Regions from separate parts of the Rhodococcus sp. NPDC003322 genome, predicted to be linked through region 2. Evidence: riboswitches for the same ligand, from Rfam matches in the RefSeq annotation. Region 2 holds a riboswitch; the other holds the start of a gene.

Region 1 (4,837 bases), on a different contig from region 2:
CACCGGACAAGTCGTACTGAGGACCGACACCCCCGACTCGCTCCTGCGCTATGTCGGACAGCTCTATCCGAGTTCGGCGCTCCCATCCTTCGTCGAGTCGGATCCGGTCCAAGGCCCGTTCAACGACGGCTGGTTGCATGATTCACCGGGCCAGCCATACGTGAGAGGCGGTTTCGACGAAGGCTTCTATGGCAACGAACCCGAAACCGTCACCTATTCCGGAGACGCCAACTACCGTCCCGCGAGCAAGACCACCATGATCCCGATCATGCCGGCCAACGGCAGGCTGATCCCGACCGGGTCACTGACCCTGACACCTGGAACCCCCCACTCGACGGTCACCGTCCGCCTTCCCTCTGACGCAACAGGAATCGTTCGCGGTGGATGCGCTGCGCGTAGCCTTGTCGACCAATTCCGGTCCGACTACGAGGCGTGGTTCGACGCCGGTCAGATCGGCGACGCTCCCCAACTCCCAGCGGGTATCCGGTCAGCGTTCGGCGAGGGTGGCGCCGCCCTCGAACAAGGTGTCGGCACCTTCCAATGCGACACGACCCTGCCCGGCTCTCACCTCGCCCTTGCCCTCTACCTCCCCGAGGGTGTGGTCGCCTCCGATCCCGAAACCGGTGGCAACGTCTCCCCCTATGGGGGTCTGTACTTGGCGTTGAATGCCGACCCCGAAACCGGCGGCAGCACCGAGGGCATCGACCCCGCAACCTCCCTCGCACCCGGACAACAGAACATCCGAGTCACCGTCGACGGCCTCACCCCGAACACCGAGTACACCATCTACCGCAACTCGACGCCGGTCCGGCTCGGCACCGTCACTACCAACGCACAGGGCCAGGGCACCTTCCCCGACGCCCTCCCCAACGACATCACCGACGGTGAGCACCACTACTCACTCGAGGACGGAGACGGAAGGCAGGTCGCCAGCGCACCGTTCACCGTCTCCTTCTTCGCACCGACCCGGGACGACGCATCGTTCACCGCGACCGCAGACACCGATCCGGGCACCGAGGAGCCCACCACCGGCAGCCTCGAGAACATCTTCGGAAGCTGAACGACGACACAGCAGAACACGCGAAACGGCCCGCACCCCAAGGGGTGCGGGCCGTTTCGCGCGGAAAGCCTAGACGTTCTTGGAGAGCATGCCCCAGTCCTCGAGCCCGTCGTAGAGCGGGAAGTCGAGGGCCAGCTTGGACACCCGCGCGCGCAGGGCGGTGATGTCGGAGTCCTGACCGTTCGCGAGGGCGGTGGCGATGATGTCGGCGACCTCGGCGAACTCGGCATCGCCGAAGCCACGGGTGGCCAGCGCCGGGGTGCCGATTCGCAGGCCCGACGGGTTCATCGGCGGGCGCGGGTCGAACGGCACGGCGTTGCGGTTGACGGTGATGCCGATCTCGTGGAGCAGGTCCTCGCCCTGCTGGCCGTCGAGCTCGGAGTTGCGCAGGTCCACCAGCACCAGGTGCACGTCGGTGCCGCCGGTGAGGACGGAGATGCCGTTACCGGCGACGTCGGAACCACCGAGACGCTCGGCGAGGATCTTCGCGCCGGCGAGGGTGCGCTCCTGCCGGTTCTTGAACTCCTCGGTGCCTGCGATCTTCATGGCGACGGCCTTCGCGGCGATCGCGTGCATCAGCGGGCCGCCCTGCTGGCCGGGGAACACCGCGGAGTTCAGCTTCTTGGCCCACTCCTGCTTGGCGAGGATCATGCCCGAGCGCGGACCGCCGAGGGTCTTGTGGACGGTGGTGGAGACGACGTCGGCGTGCGGCACCGGCGACGGGTGCAGACCGGCGGCGACGAGGCCGGCGAAGTGCGCCATGTCGACCCACAGCTTGGCGTCGATCTCGTCCGCGATCGACCGGAACGCCGCGAAGTCGAGGTGCCGCGGGTAGGCGGACCAGCCTGCGATCAGGACCTGGGGACGCTCGGCGAGGGCGATCTCGCGGACCTTGTCCATGTCGACGACGTGGGTGTCCTCGCGGACGCCGTACGACGCGACCTGGTACAGCTTGCCGGAGAAGTTGAGCTTCATGCCGTGGGTGAGGTGACCGCCGTGCGCGAGGTCCATGCCGAGCAGCTTCTCGCCCGGGTTCATCAGCGCCATCAGCACCGCGGCGTTGGCCTGCGCGCCGGCATGCGGCTGCACGTTCGCGAACTCCGCACCGAAGACGGCCTTGGCGCGCTCACGCGCGAGGTTCTCGACGACGTCGACGTGCTCGCAGCCGCCGTAGTAGCGACGGCCGGGGTAGCCCTCGGCGTACTTGTTGGTCAGCACACTGCCCTGGGCCTGCAGCACCGCGCGGGGAACGAAGTTCTCCGAGGCGATCATTTCCAGGGTGTCGCGCTGACGGGCCAGCTCACCGTTCATTGCCGCGGCGACCTCGGGGTCGAGTTCGGCGAGCGAAGCGTTGTTCACGTCGGTGCTGGGCACAGCGGTCATCGAGGGATCTCCAAGCGAAAGGCCGGGCAGGGGCAGGTCTCATTGTAGGGCCAGGTCAGTGACCCCCAACCACGGGTTCCCGGGAACGAGACCCGCGGCACCGTCCCGATCGCCGGGACGGGCCGCCGGCACCGGCACGGCCGCGGTTAACGTCCACGGCGATCCCACCCGCCACCGACCTCGGGAGCACACGGATGACCCTCGACGATCTGCTCGCCGAACGCGCGATCACCCGCGCCCTGACCTTGATTGCCCGTGCGATGGACGACCGCGCCTGGGAGGCCCTCGACCACCTGGTCCTCCCGGACGCGACCGCGAACCTGGGCACCGGCGAGCTGGATGGACGCGTCGAGATGGTCGCAAGCATCCGGTCGTTCCTGGACGCCTGCGGGCCGACGCAGCACCTGCTCGGCAATGTCGTCGTCGACGTCGACGGGGACACCGCGACCAGCCGCGCGTACGTCTCGGATCTGCACCTCGGAACCGGTGAGCGCGCGGGCGTGACCTTCCAGACCCTCGGCGACTACCACGACACCTGGGTCCGGCGCGGCGACGCGTGGCTGCTGGCCCGCCGCGTCAAACTCTCCCGCGGGCACGTCGGATCCTTCGCCGTCCTCGGCCCCGGCCCCGAGGGCTGGTCACCGCGCGGCTGAGGGCGCCACCCGCGACGCTCCACAGACGGCGGCCTGCTGCGGAGCGGCGAGGTTGAACAGGAGGTTCCCTCCGGGGCCGGACGGCACAGCCAGCGCGTGCCACCCCGACTTCCAGCGGGCGAAGCCGCCGGTGCGCCGCAGCGCGGCCGCGAGTCGACGCGCGTCGTGGTGCCAGCGAACCACCACTTCGTCGGGCCATTCCAGTCGGATCAGACCGTCGGACTGCACCACGGCGAGGACGTCGATCGACCGCTCGTCCTCCCAGCTCTTGCGGGCGTGGATGAAGTGCACCTGGTGACCGGGCCCGTAGCTGGTGCAGCGGTGGTCGACGGCCGGAACGTCGTTGGACGGATGGGGCATGTGAAACTCCCGAGTTCCTCGGGCCTCCCGGAATCCCGGGGGCGCTCGTGCCGGCACCGGTCGGTGTCAGCCACTTCGTCACCCGAGCCACCCGCGAGCGTGGGGTTGGCGGCCGTCCAGTCGGGGCTTGGCGACGGCACTCGTGAAGCGGCCCCAGTGTATGCGACCGGACCCCGGTCAGCGCAAAACGGACGGGATGAGCGGCTCGTCGAGCAGCCGCCGGAACCGTTCGGAGCGGTCCTCGGCGTTCCCGCCGCGGTCGAGCCACGATCCGAGCAGGCGATACCCCTCCACATAGGTGGAGGTGTAGGCCCGCCACAACGGCGACGACAGGAACCGCAGGGACTGCCGGGCCCGTTCCGGGGTGGTGAGGTTCCACGTCTGCAGGAACTGCGCGACGTCGTCGTGCGAACGACCCCGATCGTGCAGCAGCAGCGCCGCGTCCTGCCGCACCCCGAGCAGCTTCGAGGACGCGTTCGACAGCGCCTCCGCACGCTCGCCGTCGAACCGCAGCCCGAGGTCGGCGTAGATCTCCTGCGCCCACTTCCCCCAGCCCTGCCCCTGGGTCACCCCGCCGGCTCCGCTCCCGCGACCGACGATCGCACCGAGCGCGAGGTCCGCGAGCCCCTCCGCCATCAGGCATTGTGGGGTGTTGACCAGGAAGATGGTGTGTTCGATCTGGCCGGCGTCGACCAGGCCGGCTTCCTTGCGGCAGTGCTCGGTGTGGTGTCCCGGGTATGCCTCGTGCGCGATCAGATGCGGCAGATTCGCCATGTGCTGCTTGAGGTCCGAGTTGATCGCGACCTTGGACCGGTAGTTGCCGAGGTAGTAGTTGAAGCCCGACCAGGGCTTGTCGCCGACCACCTCGTACTCGACGCGTTCGGTCTCCGGGAGCGGGTAGCGGGCCCGCACCAGGTCGCGCAGTGCGGACGAGAACGCCTCGACGCAGTCGGCGAGCCGTTCCGGTGGGATCTCGTCGGCCGCACGGTGCGCCTGAAGTCGCTGGGCCAGCGGCTGGTTCCCGTCGCCGGCGAGCACCTCGTCCATCGCCCGGTGCGCGTCCCGGTAGTCCTCGACCGACCCCGGTTCGATCCGCACGTCGAAGTAGGCGTGAACCTCGTCGACGAAGCCGATCTTCTCCCCCGCGAACGTGCGGGCCGAGCATTCGAGTGCGCGCAGATGGACGCCGAGGAACTCAGCGCGATCGGCGGGCAGGTCGACGTTCGGCAGTTCGCCCCGCAGGTGCGCGGCGCGGCGGGCCAGTTCGCGGGGCTCCGGAGGCGGCGCGTTGTCCACCTGACGCCGCAACGCCGGGTCACCGGTGAAGGCGTCGACGAACCCCTCCTCGATGCGATCGAAACCGAGTCCGAGCAGCAGATAC
Region 2 (4,837 bases):
CGGTCCGTCGTGGACGAGGGCGTGGCAGGCATCGCAGGCGAGGTCCTCGTTGGTGATGTCGGTGCGCCCGTCGTCCTTCCACTCACGGATGTGATGGACGGCGGTCATCGAGGCGGGTGCGTCGCAGCCGGGGCGTGTGCAGCCACCGGACGCTGCGATCAATGCCAACCGCTGGTCGCCGGATGCGAGTCGCTTCGACCGCCCCAGGTGCAGCGGCCGGCCACGATGGTCGAACAACACGAGCACCGGGTGTGCGTTCTCTGCCATACGGAGGGCATCGGCGATCGGGACGATGCCACCGGATGCGGTGGTCACGATCCCCGTCGCTTGTTCGAGTTGCTTCAGGGTCATGGTGATGATCGCGGTCACCGGCAATCCCCGATGAGAACCGAGCACGCCCGACGACAGTAGTTGTCGTAGAGCGGCTTTCATGGCGTCGTGGTTGCGTTGCACCGCAGTGCGGGTGTCGCGGGCGGCGGCCTTCGCGAGTGCGGTGCGATCCAGGTCCGGCGAGTCCACGTCGCCCCTGGGCGACTCGGGATCGTCGGGGTTGTTCATGCCGGGTCGTGCGAGTTTCGCCAGCACCGGCTCCAACATCGCCCGCAACTCCGGATCGAGCAGTCCGGAGACCGGCGTCATGAGATCGGGGCCCTGCTTCCCGATCCGCAGCCCGCGGCGTCGTTTGCGATCCTTCTCGTCGGGAACGTCGCCGTCGGCCGCCAGGTGCGCGAGCAGATGGACGCCGATCATCGTCACGTCTTCGGGAGTGGTGGAGCGGGCGGTGTCGGCGAGGATCCGTTCGGCGACCTCGATCTTGTCGACGTCGGTTCCGTGCGGAACCTTGCGCATCACCTGCGCGATCACCCGGACATGATCGACACCGATCGCGCCGTCGGTCAGTGCGGCGGACGTTTCCGGCAAGGTGGGTTCCATCGGTTCCCCCACGACGGTGTGCCACACCCCGGTCTTGCGTGCCCGCTTGACCCTCGCGGCCGCGTCGCCTCCCGAGATTCGCAGTGTCTGGACGAGGAATTCGTTGATCGATCGGCAGCCCAGGGTTCCCGGAAGTGAGCGTTCGCCGGCCTCGACGACGAGCCGGTTCCCGACCGAGGAGGCCTTCCTCAGCGACGTCTCGAACCGCTGCATCACTTCTACAACGTCACCGTCCGACAGTCCGACCAGTCCCACCCCGAGCAGGCCGTCGACGGCGGCATCGAGGGCGGCCAGGTGGTGTTCCACCTGGCCAACTCCCCCGCTCCCGATTGCCGAACTCATGTTCGAATTCTACTTCGGGTGTCCGACAGATTGACCAGATTCGTGGATCTGCTCGGCCTGCTCGTTTGGTTTTGCGGGTCGAGCGTGGGGTTCAGGCCCAGTCGCCGGGAACACCGGCGACGGCCGTGTACCGAGACATCGGTGACAGCCGGATGCGACTTCCGAAGGTGACATCGCGCAGATGCGCGAGGCGCACACCCTCGGGCGATCAACCGACCCCAACGTATCGACATGGCATCTCGGAGAAGGGTTTCGATCGCGCTGACGTTAAGGCTTTGTCAGGGACAGGTGGATCATTAACATCGGCATCGACCATCCAGAGCGACCGAGAGACCCGGCTCGACGACGTCGCAGCAACCCCCTGATCGTCAGGAGAGGGTGCTACCGCCGGGAACGATGGAGGCGTTGGCATGATCGGCATGGGCTTCGTGACCGCATGGGCGCGGCTGCACATCGACCTGTGCCGTGTCGCTTCCGGAACCTGTTCGTCCACAGCCTCGTTCGCCCCGAAGTCCTGATCGGATCAGCCCCCGTTTCGGTGCCGGGGCACCGCACACGCGGTGCCCCGGCGCCGTGCAGCGATCTGTGCGTGTAGAGAAAATGGAGCCCTCGGTGTTCTTGTCGTCAACTTCTGCCCATCGCCGGCGTCGAGCCGCGCTCGCGTTGGCCGCATCCGCGGCACTGACCGCGGGCCTGACCGCGTGCGGGTCCGCCGACGCGGCCGGCGGGACCGATGCCGGTACCCCACATGCGGGCGGCACCCTGCGGTACGGGCTTTCGGGCGCCCCGACCTGCGCGGACCCGGCCCAATCCGGTTCCAACCAAACGATCTACGTGGCCCGGCAGGTCGTCGATTCGCTCACCGACCAGGACCCCGAGACCGGGGAACCGAAGCCGTGGCTCGCGGAGAGCTGGGACGTCAATGCCGACGCGACCTCGTTCACCTTCCACCTGCGCGACGGGGTGACCTTCAGTGACGGCTCCGCGTTCACCGCGGAGTCGGTCAAGAGGAACTTCGACTCGATCCTGAACACACTGACCGGGGCGAAGGCGCCTCTGGCTGCCAGCTACCTGTCGGGCTACACCGGCGCCACCGTGGTGGACCCACGCACTGTGCAAGTCGCCTTCTCGTCGCCGAATTCGCAGTTCCTGCAGGCCACTTCCACGGTGCAGCTCGGCTTCCTGTCCGACACCGACGTCGCGAAGACCGCGGAGCAGCGGTGCGCGGGCAATCTGTCCGGTACCGGCCCGTTCGTCTACGAGAGCTACGTCCAGGACAAGTCGGCAACCCTGGCCAAGCGCGCCGGCTACGCCTGGGGTTCGGACGTGTTCGCGCACGACGGTGAGGCCTATCTCGACAAGATCGAGTTCACCATCGTGCCCGAATCCGGCGTGCGCAGTGGATCGCTGGCGTCCGGCCAGCTCGACGCCGTCTCCGATGCCCTTCCCCAGGACGCTCCGCAGATCGAGGGCGCCGGCGGCCGGATCCTCACCACGTCGAACCCGGGTATTCCCTTCGGATTCCAGCCGAACGTGACCCGCGGCGTCCTCGCCGACCCGGCGGTGCGCGCCGCAATCGTCCCCGCGATCAACCGGCAGGAACTCGTGGACACGGTGCTCGGCCCGGACTTCCGGCCCGCAACCAGCACGCTCGCCTCCCGCACACCCGACTACGTCCAGCTCTCGGAGGTCACCTACGCCCCGGATGCCGCGAAGAAGATCCTGGACGAGGCCGGCTGGGCGCCCGGGCCGGACGGCATCCGCGTCAAGAACGGCACCCCGCTGAGCTTCTCGGTCACCTTCAGCAGCGTGTTCGCCGGCAACCAGGCCATCCTCGAGCTCGTCCAGCAGCAGCTGCGGGCCGTGGGTGTCGACCTGCGACTCGAACTTGTCTCGACCGCGGAGCAGACGGCACGGCAGTCGACCAAGGACTACGACTCCACCTACTACAACAGCACCCGCGCAGACGGTGACATCCTGCGCACCGCCTTCGGCATCGACGGCCGAAACCTCAACGCCCGCGGCCCGATCCCCGAGCTCGACGAGGTGCTGGCCGCCCAGCTGCGGACCACCGAGCCGGCGCAGCGGGGAGAGCTGATCGAGAGGGCGCAGCAGTTGGTCCTCGACAACGGATTGTGGCTTCCCACCGTCGAGCTGTCCCAGGCCATCGGTGCCGGTGCCACCGTGCAGGACCTCAAGTTCGAGGCATCCGCACGCCTGCAATTCTTCGACACCTGGCTCAGCGAGTAACCAATGACTCGATATCTCGGATCCCGTGTGCTGCAGGCGATCGGCGTGCTGTGGGCGGCCTTCACCGTGTCGTTCGTCGTGCTGTACCTGCTGCCGTCCGACCCGGTGAGCATGGCCGTGGACTCCGCCGCCGCCAGCGGTGCCGCGATCGACGCCGACGCGGTCGCGCAGCTGCAGGCCCGATACGGGTTGGACCAGCCGGTGTGGGTGCAGTACTGGAACGCGCTCACGGCCGCGGTCAGGGGTGACTTCGGCACGTCCATCTCCACCGGCCAGTCGGTGACGGACGCGATCGCCTCGGCGGTTCCGGGCACCCTGGCGCTGGCATTCACCGCCCTGGTGCTCGCCGTGGTGTTCGGCACGACCGTCGCGTTCCTCGCCACCTACACGCGATCGACCCGGTTGCGCAGCCTCCTGTTCTCGCTGCCGCCGCTCGGTGTCGCGGTCCCCACATTCTGGGTCGGATTGATTCTGCTGCAGGTGTTCTCGTTCGCCCTCACGCTGTTCCCCGCGTTCGGCGACGGCGGCCTCTCCCACCTGGTGCTGCCCGCGATCACCCTGGCCCTGCCCACGGGTGCGGTCATCGCGCAGGTGCTCGCGGCCAGCCTGCAGACCACCTGGCGGCAGCCGTTCATCGAGGCGGCGCGGGCGAAGGGAGCGTCCCGCTGGCAGATCCAGACCCGGCATGCGTTGCGGCTGTCCAGCATCCCGGCCTTCACCATCGCCGGTGTCCTGGTCGGGACGCTGCTCGCCGGGTCAGTCGTCGTGGAGACGGTCTTCTCCCGCGCCGGGCTCGGCCGGCTGACCCAGATGTCGGTGATGGCCCAGGACATACCGGTGGTGCAGGGCGCCGTGGTGTTCAGCTCGCTGGTGTTCGTGCTCGTCAACCTCGCCGTCGATCTGCTGTATCCGCTGATCGATCCGCGGATCGTCGACGGCGGCCGCCGAGCGGCAGGCAGGCGAGGATCGGCCGCCGGCGGCGCCCCGAACTCCCCGTCGCCGAACACCACGAACCCGAATGCCACATCGCAGGACGAGACCGTGGAGGTGAAGGCCCATGTCTGACACATTGATCCGGGAACCTGTCGAGGTCGCGGCCGCCACCGCGGTGCGCCGCCGTGGCTCCGCCGAGTCGGCTGCGCCCGGCCGCACCGCGGCGCTCCGCACCGCTGTCCGCGGGCTCCGCCGCAACTGGGTGGTGGCGCTCTCCGCGGTCGTGCTGCTCCTCGCGATCGGGTTCGCGCTGTTCCCGTCGGTGTTCGCGTCCGGCGACCCGCTGCAGGGCGTGCCCGCGGACAAGCTGCAGGGCCCG

What was found. A riboswitch is a leader RNA that binds a small molecule or an ion and turns the genes downstream of it on or off. The one in region 2 is predicted to bind S-adenosylmethionine.
Region 1: linked by a shared signal. The riboswitch ahead of ACWDUM_RS02500 (hypothetical protein) and the one ahead of ACWDUM_RS26745 (putative leader peptide) in region 2 are both predicted to bind S-adenosylmethionine.

The regions. Positions count from the first base shown of each region.
Region 1 is NZ_JBSFSC010000001.1:536,579-541,415, forward strand. Features, by position in the region: gene ACWDUM_RS02485 (hypothetical protein) at 1-1,060, shown strand, start outside; gene glyA (serine hydroxymethyltransferase) at 1,130-2,443, opposite strand; gene ACWDUM_RS02495 (nuclear transport factor 2 family protein) at 2,638-3,096, shown strand; gene ACWDUM_RS02500 (hypothetical protein) at 3,082-3,456, opposite strand; SAM riboswitch class IV at 3,495-3,604, opposite strand; gene ACWDUM_RS02505 (DUF885 domain-containing protein) at 3,634-4,837, opposite strand, start outside.
Region 2 is NZ_JBSFSC010000009.1:9,848-14,684, reverse strand. Features, by position in the region: gene ACWDUM_RS26750 (DUF222 domain-containing protein) at 1-1,275, opposite strand, end outside; SAM riboswitch class I at 1,585-1,678, shown strand; gene ACWDUM_RS26745 (putative leader peptide) at 1,686-1,793, shown strand; gene ACWDUM_RS26740 (ABC transporter substrate-binding protein) at 1,876-3,525, shown strand; gene ACWDUM_RS26735 (ABC transporter permease) at 3,529-4,590, shown strand; gene ACWDUM_RS26730 (ABC transporter permease) at 4,583-4,837, shown strand, end outside.